Regions from separate parts of the Paenibacillus sp. FSL R5-0636 genome, predicted to be linked through region 3. Evidence: riboswitches for the same ligand, from Rfam matches in the RefSeq annotation. Region 3 holds a riboswitch; each other region holds the start of a gene.
What was found. Region 3 has a riboswitch for cyclic di-GMP ahead of MKX34_RS02435 (choice-of-anchor A family protein). Riboswitches for the same ligand answer to the same signal wherever they lie in the genome.
Positions count from the first base shown of each region.

Region 1: linked by a shared signal. The riboswitch ahead of MKX34_RS04785 (glycosyl hydrolase) and the one ahead of MKX34_RS02435 (choice-of-anchor A family protein) in region 3 are both predicted to bind cyclic di-GMP.
Region 2: linked by a shared signal. The riboswitch ahead of MKX34_RS01900 (anti-repressor SinI family protein) and the one ahead of MKX34_RS02435 (choice-of-anchor A family protein) in region 3 are both predicted to bind cyclic di-GMP.

Region 1 covers NZ_CP150232.1:1,117,103-1,120,388, reverse strand. The annotation lists gene MKX34_RS04785 (glycosyl hydrolase) at 21-1,571, opposite strand; cyclic di-GMP riboswitch class I at 1,584-1,663, opposite strand; gene MKX34_RS04780 (sugar phosphate nucleotidyltransferase) at 1,800-3,173, opposite strand.
Region 2 covers NZ_CP150232.1:430,886-434,171, forward strand. The annotation lists gene MKX34_RS01895 (2-oxoglutarate dehydrogenase E1 component) at 1-1,248, opposite strand, end outside; cyclic di-GMP riboswitch class I at 1,719-1,803, shown strand; gene MKX34_RS01900 (anti-repressor SinI family protein) at 1,831-1,986, shown strand; gene MKX34_RS01905 (helix-turn-helix domain-containing protein) at 2,094-2,423, opposite strand; gene MKX34_RS01910 (TasA family protein) at 2,593-3,201, opposite strand.
Region 3 covers NZ_CP150232.1:551,192-554,477, reverse strand. The annotation lists gene MKX34_RS02435 (choice-of-anchor A family protein) at 1-1,924, opposite strand, end outside; cyclic di-GMP riboswitch class I at 2,033-2,123, opposite strand; gene MKX34_RS02430 (hypothetical protein) at 2,619-3,011, shown strand; gene MKX34_RS02425 (ASCH domain-containing protein) at 3,209-3,286, opposite strand, start outside.

The DNA.
Region 1 (3,286 bases), 570 kb from region 3:
CGACCTTTAATTTTCATCAATCAGGAGACATCCGGAAGAAAAAGTGCACTTGCTGGAACTGTCTCTTTAGCTTGACTAGCACTTTCCCACATCAAGCGGACTCTCGCATCGCCTTCATTCTCGTAATACTCCACCTTGATATCGTATAGCCGACCAGCCTTCAGCGTTATAGTGCCCTTACGCTCAGTACCACTTTGCTTAGTCCAACTATCAATCACGGATTCCCCATTCACCCAGACACGGATACCATCATCTGAGGTAGTGTAAAATGTATATTGCTCATTATATAACGGCTTAATTTTACCGCTCCAACGTATGGAGAAACGATCAATCCCGAGGGCGGCATCCGGCGAGCCTTGCCGCCAATTGAAATCGATTATTGCATCAGTTCTGTTAAGAGTTGCCGCTCCCGACAATAACATGTTGTTGTAATACTCTCCTGCAAGCCCCTTCGCGAGAGGAATTGCTGCCTCCCCCTCTTCTTCGGAAGGTGCCGGCGCTGGTGCGGCGCTAGGTGTCGGTGCCAGACCAGTATTTAATTTATCTCTGGTCAGGGTGTAGTTGCTATTCATAAATGTTTTGATTGTGTCTGCACTGTTATTTTCGTAAAGCATTTTTCCCCAGCTCATCATATACGTCCATTTACTTTGCGATTGCTGAAGCTTCTCCAGATTAGGCATTTCACCATTCTCCCCGATCGCAATCGGTTTGCCTGCGGCTAGACTCAACAAGCTGTCATAGTATTTTTGCTGGTAATCATTTTCGTATATATCTGCTGCCAGAATATCTACTTTATCAGCACCTGGATAAGTTAGCGCATAAGGATCTGACCAAACATTGGGAGCATTCGGACTCCATACCCATAACAGATTATTTAATTTATGAACGTTAACAAAACGGTCATACATTATATTCCATAGTTTAGAAAAGTTATTTTTCTTCCCCCACCAGAACCAGTTCCCGTTCATTTCATGATAGGGTCTCCAAAGCACCGGAACATTGGCATCACGCAAGCTTTTTAAAGAGACTGCCACCTTATCAAGCTCAGCGATCAGATTATTATATTGCTTAGTACCCGGTGTAACGTAACTATCGAACTCACTCTGGCTAAGTGTTTTTTTCACATTATCCCAGTCATAAGAGGTGCCCGGCAGGTTAGCATGAAAAGTCATAGCTACGATCCCGCCCGCTTTATTCCAGTTGATGGCGCTGTTCACCACATTTTGACGTTGCCAAGCCATCGTTGCTTCGGACTGACCACTGATCGCACCCATTTCATAACCGTGAAGAGCCGCATATTGTCCGCTGGTTCCCTTCAGCATATTGTTAATTTCATCTGGACTTTCTAAATAGTCATGTTGACCAGCAATAATGCCTTTTCCTGAGATCGAGTAAAAATAGTTAAGCAGCTTTACGGCTTCAGGTGAGGCACCTGGGGTAACTGGCGTTCCAGAATTTGAAGCAGCTATGACAATAGACGGCGAAATTCCAACAGCAAGCGGAAGTGCAGTCAGAAACAGGACGAGTGACAGAAATGCACCAAACAATCGATACGTACGGTAAGCTTTCAAAATAATCTCCCTTTCGGTAGCCAGGCTGCCACTCTTTCGAAGGCCCTATAGCTTTGCGTCCCTACCTTTCGATAGGTTTGCCTTTTCAATTTAAGAGAAATAATCTCTCTTACCGTAAGTATCGACGACAATTAATGATATATTTAGTGTTTTTATGACTTTTTTTGATAATTGAGTCAATTTACCTGTTTCAAGAAATTTTGAATTGGTTAAATAGATAGGTTAGACCTATGAAATGAATTGTTGTAGTTCTATATCATTCCAGTCTAAAGTAATACGAATGTTATCTTCTTCTACTAATTCAGACCCCGTCTGTACCTCTATAAACTCAACATCCGTCAAAGCAAGGATCGCGTGTTTCGTTCCTTCCGGTATACGTACCACGTCCCCAGCCTTCACATTATGTTTTTTCTCATTCAGCACAATACTTGCTTCGCCGCTGACGATTGTCCAAATTTCACTACGCTTGCGATGTAATTGATAGCTGATATTATTCCCCTCGGATATAAAAATCCGTTTGGTCAGCACTTCATTGCCTTCATCATATTTCACATAATCAATAACTTTGTAATGGCCCCAGCGGCGTTCCTCGTACATCGGTCTCTGTTCAAAGGTCTTCAGCACTTCTTTAATCCGTGGGCTCTCAGCTTTATGGGTAACTAGAATTCCATCCGGGCTAGCTGCAATGATCAGATCCTTCGCACCAATTACCGTAATCGGAATGTCCAGCTCATTAATCAAGCAAGTCCCCTCAGAATCCGCCGTCACAAAACCTTTTCCTACATGCTTGCTGCTCATTTCCTCTGTCAGCGTATTCCACGTTCCAAGATCCTTCCAGAATCCATCATACGGCTGCACCACAATATGTTCTTCTTTCTCCACCACTTCATAATCAAAGCTGATGGAAGACAATAGCTTATACTGCTTCTGCAATTCTTCATATCCTAAAGGCAACCCTTTACGCTGCAAAATATCTAACAAGTACCCTAAACGGAAGGCAAACACTCCGCAATTCCACAATGCATTTTGCTCGATGAGCTGTTCTGCTTGTATGCGGTCTGGTTTCTCTTGAAAGTGACTCACCTTCATAAAACCATTCCCCCCCGCCTCTTCAGTGGTAGGAATAATATATCCGTATTTCTCTGAGGCATGTTCAGGAACAACACCCATTAGTGCCAGATTTGCTCCACTTTCCAGCATGGTCCCCTCAAGCATAGCTATGGTATCGAAAAAGGATGCTTCTACATAAGGGTCAACAGGCAATATTGCTACCGTCTCCGCTGGAGAAACACCTGCCACTGAATAAAGATAGGTAGCTGTTAAGGCGATAGCCGGAAAAGTATCCCGACGCTCCGGTTCAACGATAATCGGCACATGACTTCCCAGTTGGCTTTGTATCATTTCTACTTGGCCGCGGCCGGTGGCCAGATAAGATGATTCTGCCATCCCTGCTTCCTCCAACTGTCTCCAGACACGTTGTACCATGGATTCTGGTTCACCTTGAGGGCTTTCAAGTACCTTTAGAAATTGCTTTGAACGTGAGTCGTTGGACAACGGCCATAACCGTTTACCTGAACCGCCTGATAGAAGTACCATTTTCATAGAATGAACCCTCCTTGAATTATGGAAATCGAGCATAATGGAATTGTTATCAAAACGTATAGCTTCCGCTTAGCACTAGTTCGAGCGGATGCATTTTTTAAAAAATTTATTAG
Region 2 (3,286 bases), 120 kb from region 3:
GTCACTCGCATAATGCGTAGAACGGGAATCTTCACTTTCAGTCGTAAAACCAATTCGGTTATTAACAATGATATGGATCGTCCCACCATTTTGATAACCTTGAAGTTTGCCGATATTAAGCGTTTCTGCAACAATTCCTTCACCTGGAAAAGCAGCATCACCATGCATCAGCACCGCCATAGCTTTACTGGTATCAATCTTCGGCAATCCTGCAGTGCTCCGGTCTTCTTGTGCGGCACGAGTGAAACCTTCCACGACAGGATTGACGAATTCCAAGTGACTTGGGTTATTCGCTAGTGTTATTCTTGTGCGTACGGTTTCTCCTTCACGGACAGCACGGTCTGCACCGAGATGGTATTTCACATCACCTGTCCAGCCATAGTTAATGCCTGTGGAGCCTTCGGAAGGGAAAAGCTCCTTGTTCGGAGAATGATGAAACTCTGAAAATATGATATCATAAGGTTTGCCCAAAATATGTGCAAGAACGTTGAGGCGACCGCGATGCGCCATGCCCATCAAAATATGCTCTGCACCGTCATGTGCAGCAGCGCGTACGATTTCGTCTAACATCGGCACAAGAGCATCATTGCCTTCAAGACTGAAACGCTTCTGACCTACAAAAGTCTTGTGGAGGAAGGTTTCAAATTGCTCTACCTGAATCAGGCGGTTCAGGAGCTCTTTGCGTTCTGTATTATTCAGGGGTGCTGGTGAGCTGGTGGATTCTGCCTGTCTATTTAGCCATTGCAGTTCTTTTTCTTCATGCACATGCCCGAATTCATAGGCGATAGTCTTGGTGTATGCCTGACGCATACGTTGCACGGCATCCCACCCGGTATGCACATCATTCGGCGCATTTTCCCATATAAGCGTGGCAGGTAGTGCAATCAGGTCTTCGCGGGTCAGCCCATAGGTTTCAGGCTCAAGATATTTTGCCATGGGATTCTGATCGCGTACCAGCGGATCAATTTCAGCGGCCATATGGCCATATATACGAATATTGGCGATTAGCTTGGAAGCTCTTACTGCTTTTCTAAGCCATTCGGTGTCTCCCGAGATGCGCGGCTGAGGAGCCGGTTCGCTATCCGGAGTTAGGGGAGGGGGTCCCGAATTTGTAAAAAGCTCGCGATAATTATTTTCTACGGTGGAGGGATCTTTCACAAACTGTTCATATCTTTCTTGAATGTAGCCTAAATTGGGTCCGTAATACTTACTCCAAATGGATTCGTTATAGGGCTCTTTGGCTGCCATGAATACATCCTCCTTAACGGATGAACTCCATACGTGACATTTTGTGTCAACGCTTACTGGAGCTGTGATGATTGCGGTTTCATTTCTCATCTTATTGTGCTACTTTCAGCCACTGTAATCAATTCATTCTTTCGTCCAATACGTTCGCAAAATGGTATAGGTTAGCTTGTTCTAATGAAAAGAAGGGTGTTTCTTCTCATTACCCATTCTAAAGGCCTATTAAAATGATTCTATTATCCTTATTTTTAACTATTAGGTCAGTAAATATTTATTTTGCTAGTACAATTTATTTTATGTAACGGACGAGTATCGTGATAATCGGACAAGATCTTTGAAAAAAAATCTTTTATTTTTCGTTTTTAAAATAGAAAGTAACCAGGAATCGACACACTTTTCCGCTTTCTTTTTGTATAATGTTATTGCAGATAGTAATATTATAGTTTTTTAAGCAGATCCTTTCGTGAAAAGGGTCCAGTAAAAGGTAAACTTGCCGAAAGGCAGGGGCACAAAGTCGCGGGTCTAAGGTAGAGATACTATGACAGCCGGATTGCCTGGGGACGTAAAATCTTAGGGGGAGATTTTTTGGAAAAGTCCAACCAGGGTAGCAACAGAGAACAGCAGTTTATTGATCTGGATCAAGAGTGGGTACATTTATTATTAGCAGCTAAGAAGGCTGGCATTAAGGCAGATGAAATCCGCCAGTTCTTTCATGAGAAAACTGTGCAGATCGTGCAGTAATACATTAGAGGGGTTACATATCGAAAAAGGGCACAGCGGTTCTTCGCTGTGTCCTTTTTCGATATGATTTAGTAGAAGAGAGGATCGTACCAGATTAGTAGGAAGTATTAATCCTTTTGATCGAGCTTCCATTTCTGATAGTCCAGAAATTCTTTGAATTCGCGTTTGCTAATGCCTGAGTCCATAGCTTCCTGCACCAATCGGAACCATTCCGAATCTAAATGTGATTCCTCTGCATCATTTGGTTCTCCATAGAGTAGGGCATGAATGGATACCTGAAGCGCGTCAGCGATCTTTTCGATAAACTGGATGGATGGATTGGATTGGATGTTTCTCTCCACGTTGCTAAGATACGACTTAGCCACATCTGCTCTGTCCGCAAGCTCAGATAGGGAGAAACCCTTGTCTAGGCGGAGCTGCTGGATACGTTGGCCCATATTCTGTGGCACTATGCTGACGCCCCTCCGTAATTTTTGTTATTAGTATAGCAAATATCAATAAATCGGACAAAGTTTATTGTAAAGAGAAGAGCAGCAATCTGCTTATCCGTGGCCGGATTCAGGATCTGCTGCTCTTCGAGTATTTTATTAAATTACTTTATTGATCTTAGTAGTCTTTTTTCGCACCTTGTTTAGCTACGAAATCCCAAGTCAGTGTTAAGCTATCGCCTTGGAAAATATTTTGATCTTGGTTATTTTCCACAAATTCGAATTGGACGGAGAAGCTGTCATTGGTACCGGCTTTAATACCGGATGCTTCGGTAAAGAGTTGATCCCAACCTGTATTTTTTACGAGATCCGGATGCTGACTTTTTAAAGCAGCAAGTGTAGTCTCATAAACTACATTTTCAGGAGAGACGATAGGTACTCCTTTATCATTATTTCTAAGGAATTTAACTTTAATGAACTCGGCTAAATCCAGGTAGTTATCTCCTTTAGCATCCGTGATTTGAGTCGATGTATTCAGAATGATAGATCCGATATCGAGCGAACCATCGTTTTTCAATTTGAAGGATTTAGTTACAGTATCACCTGGTTTCAGGTTAGGAATATTAACGATGACAGAAGGGTCGGAGTTCAGATCGAGTGTACCCGCTGCGAATGTAGCTGTGCTTTGCGCAGTGTCGCTAAAGTATGCGAAGGTTCCTCCGCCGATTAATGATAAACCCAGTGCTGCAGATGCTACGCCAAGACCCAATGTTTTCTTGATACCCATAATAAAATTCCTCCTCAAATTTGTGTTTGAATTTTTTATAAAATTTATATATTGTATCTTCCGGTTCGTAAGCGGAAGTGGACAA
Region 3 (3,286 bases):
AAGGTGCAGGACTTGATTCACCCGTTTTTGGCAATTCCTTCACAGGTGGCTTACCTAATGGGATCGTATCGTCCACTACGATGATTTCATCAGGTGTTGGTGTTGGCGTTGGTGTCACTGCCGGTACCGGACCTAATGGGATCTCATCATCATCAACAAGTACTTCTGTGCTATTCGACGGTGTTGGTACTGGCGCTGGTGTCGGCGAAGCTACAGGCCCAAGCGGCACAGGATCTTCTGCAAGAACTATAGTGCCAATTACGGATGATGGCGTGGGTGTCGGGAACACCGAAGTCTCTGGTGTTGGTGTTACCTCTGGCGTTACCGTCGGTGTCGGTGTTGCTTCAGGCGTTACCGTCGGTGTCGGTGTTGCTTCTGGCGTTGGCGTCGGCGTTGGTGTCACTGTTGGCGTCGGCGTCACTGTTGGCGTCGGCGTCGGTGTTGGTGTCGGCGTTGGCGTCACTGTCGGCGTTGGCGTCGGCGTCGGCGTTGGTGTCACTGTTGGCGTTGGCGTCGGCGTTGGTGTCACTGTTGGCGTTGGTGTTGGCGTCGGCGTTGGTGTCACTGTTGGCGTTGGCGTCGGTGTTGGCGTTGGTGTCACTGTCGGCGTCGGTGTCGGCGTTGGTGTCGGTGTCGGTGTCGGTGTCGGCATTGGTGTCGGCGTCACTGTTGGCGTAGGCGTTGGTGTCACTGTCGGCGTCGGTGTCGGTGTCACTGTTGGCGTCGGCGTTGGCGTTGGTGTCACTGTCGGCGTCGGTGTTGGCGTTGGTGTCACTGTCGGCGTCGGCGTTGGTGTCACTGTCGGCGTCGGTGTTGGCGTCGGCGTCGGCGTTGGTGTCACTGTCGGCGTCGGTGTCGGTGTCACTGTTGGCGTCGGTGTTGGTGTCGGTGTCGGCGTCGGCGTCACTGTTGGCGTCGGTGTCGGTGTCGGCGTTGGTGTCACTGTCGGCGTTGGCGTTGGTGTCACTGTCGGCGTTGGCGTTGGTGTCACTGTTGGCGTTGGCGTTGGTGTCACTGTTGGCGTTGGTGTCACTGTTGGCGTTGGTGTCGGCGTTGGTCCAGGTTCATCACCATCGTATGGATAGTGGTGAAATTCACCACCACCAGTCCCTTTGAGTGAAGCCGCCACTAAAGTACCGTTAATCTGACCATTAATAAAATCAACATGAGCATAGGGGGCAAGTATGCTTCCCATTACACCTATGCCTGCCATATCAAGATACGCAGCTTGGCTAAAGTTAAGCAAAATTTTCTTGCTGTTCAACACGTTATTAGGTAGAAATCCGAAGTTTTTCATTTTTACGTTAGAACCATCAATATTAATAATTGCTGTAGATCCTGAAGGAACATTTATTGTAATTCCATAGGTATTAGAGACGTTATCTCCTGGAACATTAAAAACATTGACCGCAGGATCTGTACCTGTCAGGGTAAGACTGCCATATTGGTACACTGTTGTTCCATTCGCCGGCAATGCTGCAAGTTCTGCTGATTTGTCCTTCAAAGACTGACCTACGGCTGAAAAGTCAATCGTACTCCCCTGTCTTTTTGTACCTCCCTTGAGGAGCGTTACATTCCCTGAAAAATCTCCCCCGTGCACGATATTCCCATAAACAGTACCTCCGTTGAAAGTAAGATTCCCTCCAACAACAAGTGTGTCAGTCAAGGAAACCTCAGCAGCGGTCAACCTATCTCCAACACTATAGTTGGTTAAAGTAACGTTACCTCCAGCAGCAAACCTTCCTTCCGTATCCGAAACCGTTGTTATATCCCCTAGAATAAACACGTTGTAGACCCCTGCAATTCCCAATGTAGAAGAACTACTAGCTCCAGCAACTCCAGCTCCTAATGAGGAAAGCCCACTACCTACCGTCAAAATCCCAGCTAATACAAGCGAGAGTAACGGTCTTATTCTTCTTTTCAAATGGCACACCTCCTAAAACTATGATTTATATTAATCAGAATAATTACCAGAAACTCTAAAGGACCTAACAACAAAAAAGACCGCCAAAAAGAAGTGGAATTCCCTTCTCATGGCAGTCGGACGGTCATTGTGCCTTTAAGACACTTTAGACTCCTGGACTTTGCGTCCCGCCCTTTCAGACGGTTTGCTATTATCATGACTATATATATGTATTACACTGCAAGTCCAGAACTGGTAGCCGAAGCATTCTCTCCAATAACCGTCTATGACTTTTAATACTTTTTGAATTAATAACAGTTTAGCGCCCGGCACCCACAATTGTCAATCAATTCCTTTCGATGATCCCCCTCATTATTACCATACAAAAAAAGCGCCTAAAGGCGCTTCGCATAAGGTTTTTCATTAAATTTTAAAGTAACTGTATATAGCCCAATATGGATATCCATAAGGGAACACTCAGAATTAAACCAAAAAACAATCCACGCTGGAGGCTGCCCTCTTTTTCCATCATAATTCTCCTTTATGTGCGTCCGATACATTAATTTTTATTATTACAATTTTAATATAATTTATTCTTCGTTATTTAGTTGTGAATTTAATCACATTGAATAAGCTGTTTAGAAATACCATTGATTATTTTTGGAATATCGGGGTAGAATACGAATATACGTTCCTATTAGAGGTGATGAGATTCATGCATAGAGCAGAAAGCAGGGACAACATGCTGGTGAAATCTTATTTATTGCTTCCGATGATTTTATCAGCTTTCGAACGGGACTCCGCCATTTTATCTACACACTTACGAACACCCGCCCCTTATCTGGAGGTGCTTGGAACAGCTGCTGCAGTAGCTACAACAGATCTAAGGGATGTTCGTGCAGAAATGAGAAGACGGGGAATCAAGGTGTATGAGCAAAACAGACTTAATACGGGAATTGAAGCCAAGTATATATGTCGTGGCTATCACGAACGAATGCTGCTGTTGAATGACATTGTTGCGGCTCAGGCTGCCATCCATATGCGCAGATACCTAGGGCTGGATATTTCCTCTTTTAAGAGTTACGAAGAACAGTATCAGATTAAATAAAGCTGTATAGAAGCCGCTCTACTCTCCCCCCAATCAATTAGTGAACAAAAAAATAGGCCTTACCATGGGAGTTGGCAAGACCTGAGAGAGATATACCACAAAACACTGGGGGGTGTTTGGTGTCTTCAATATATACCTCGAACCTGAAAAAAAGCTGATAGGCACATAAAAATTACATTAAAAATATCATTCGCCGTTCAGAAGTGATCCGAATGCTCCCACAAGCTTAGCCGACCTTTGGCTGGAATTGGATGGCGCAGTGAGTGAACCTCTTC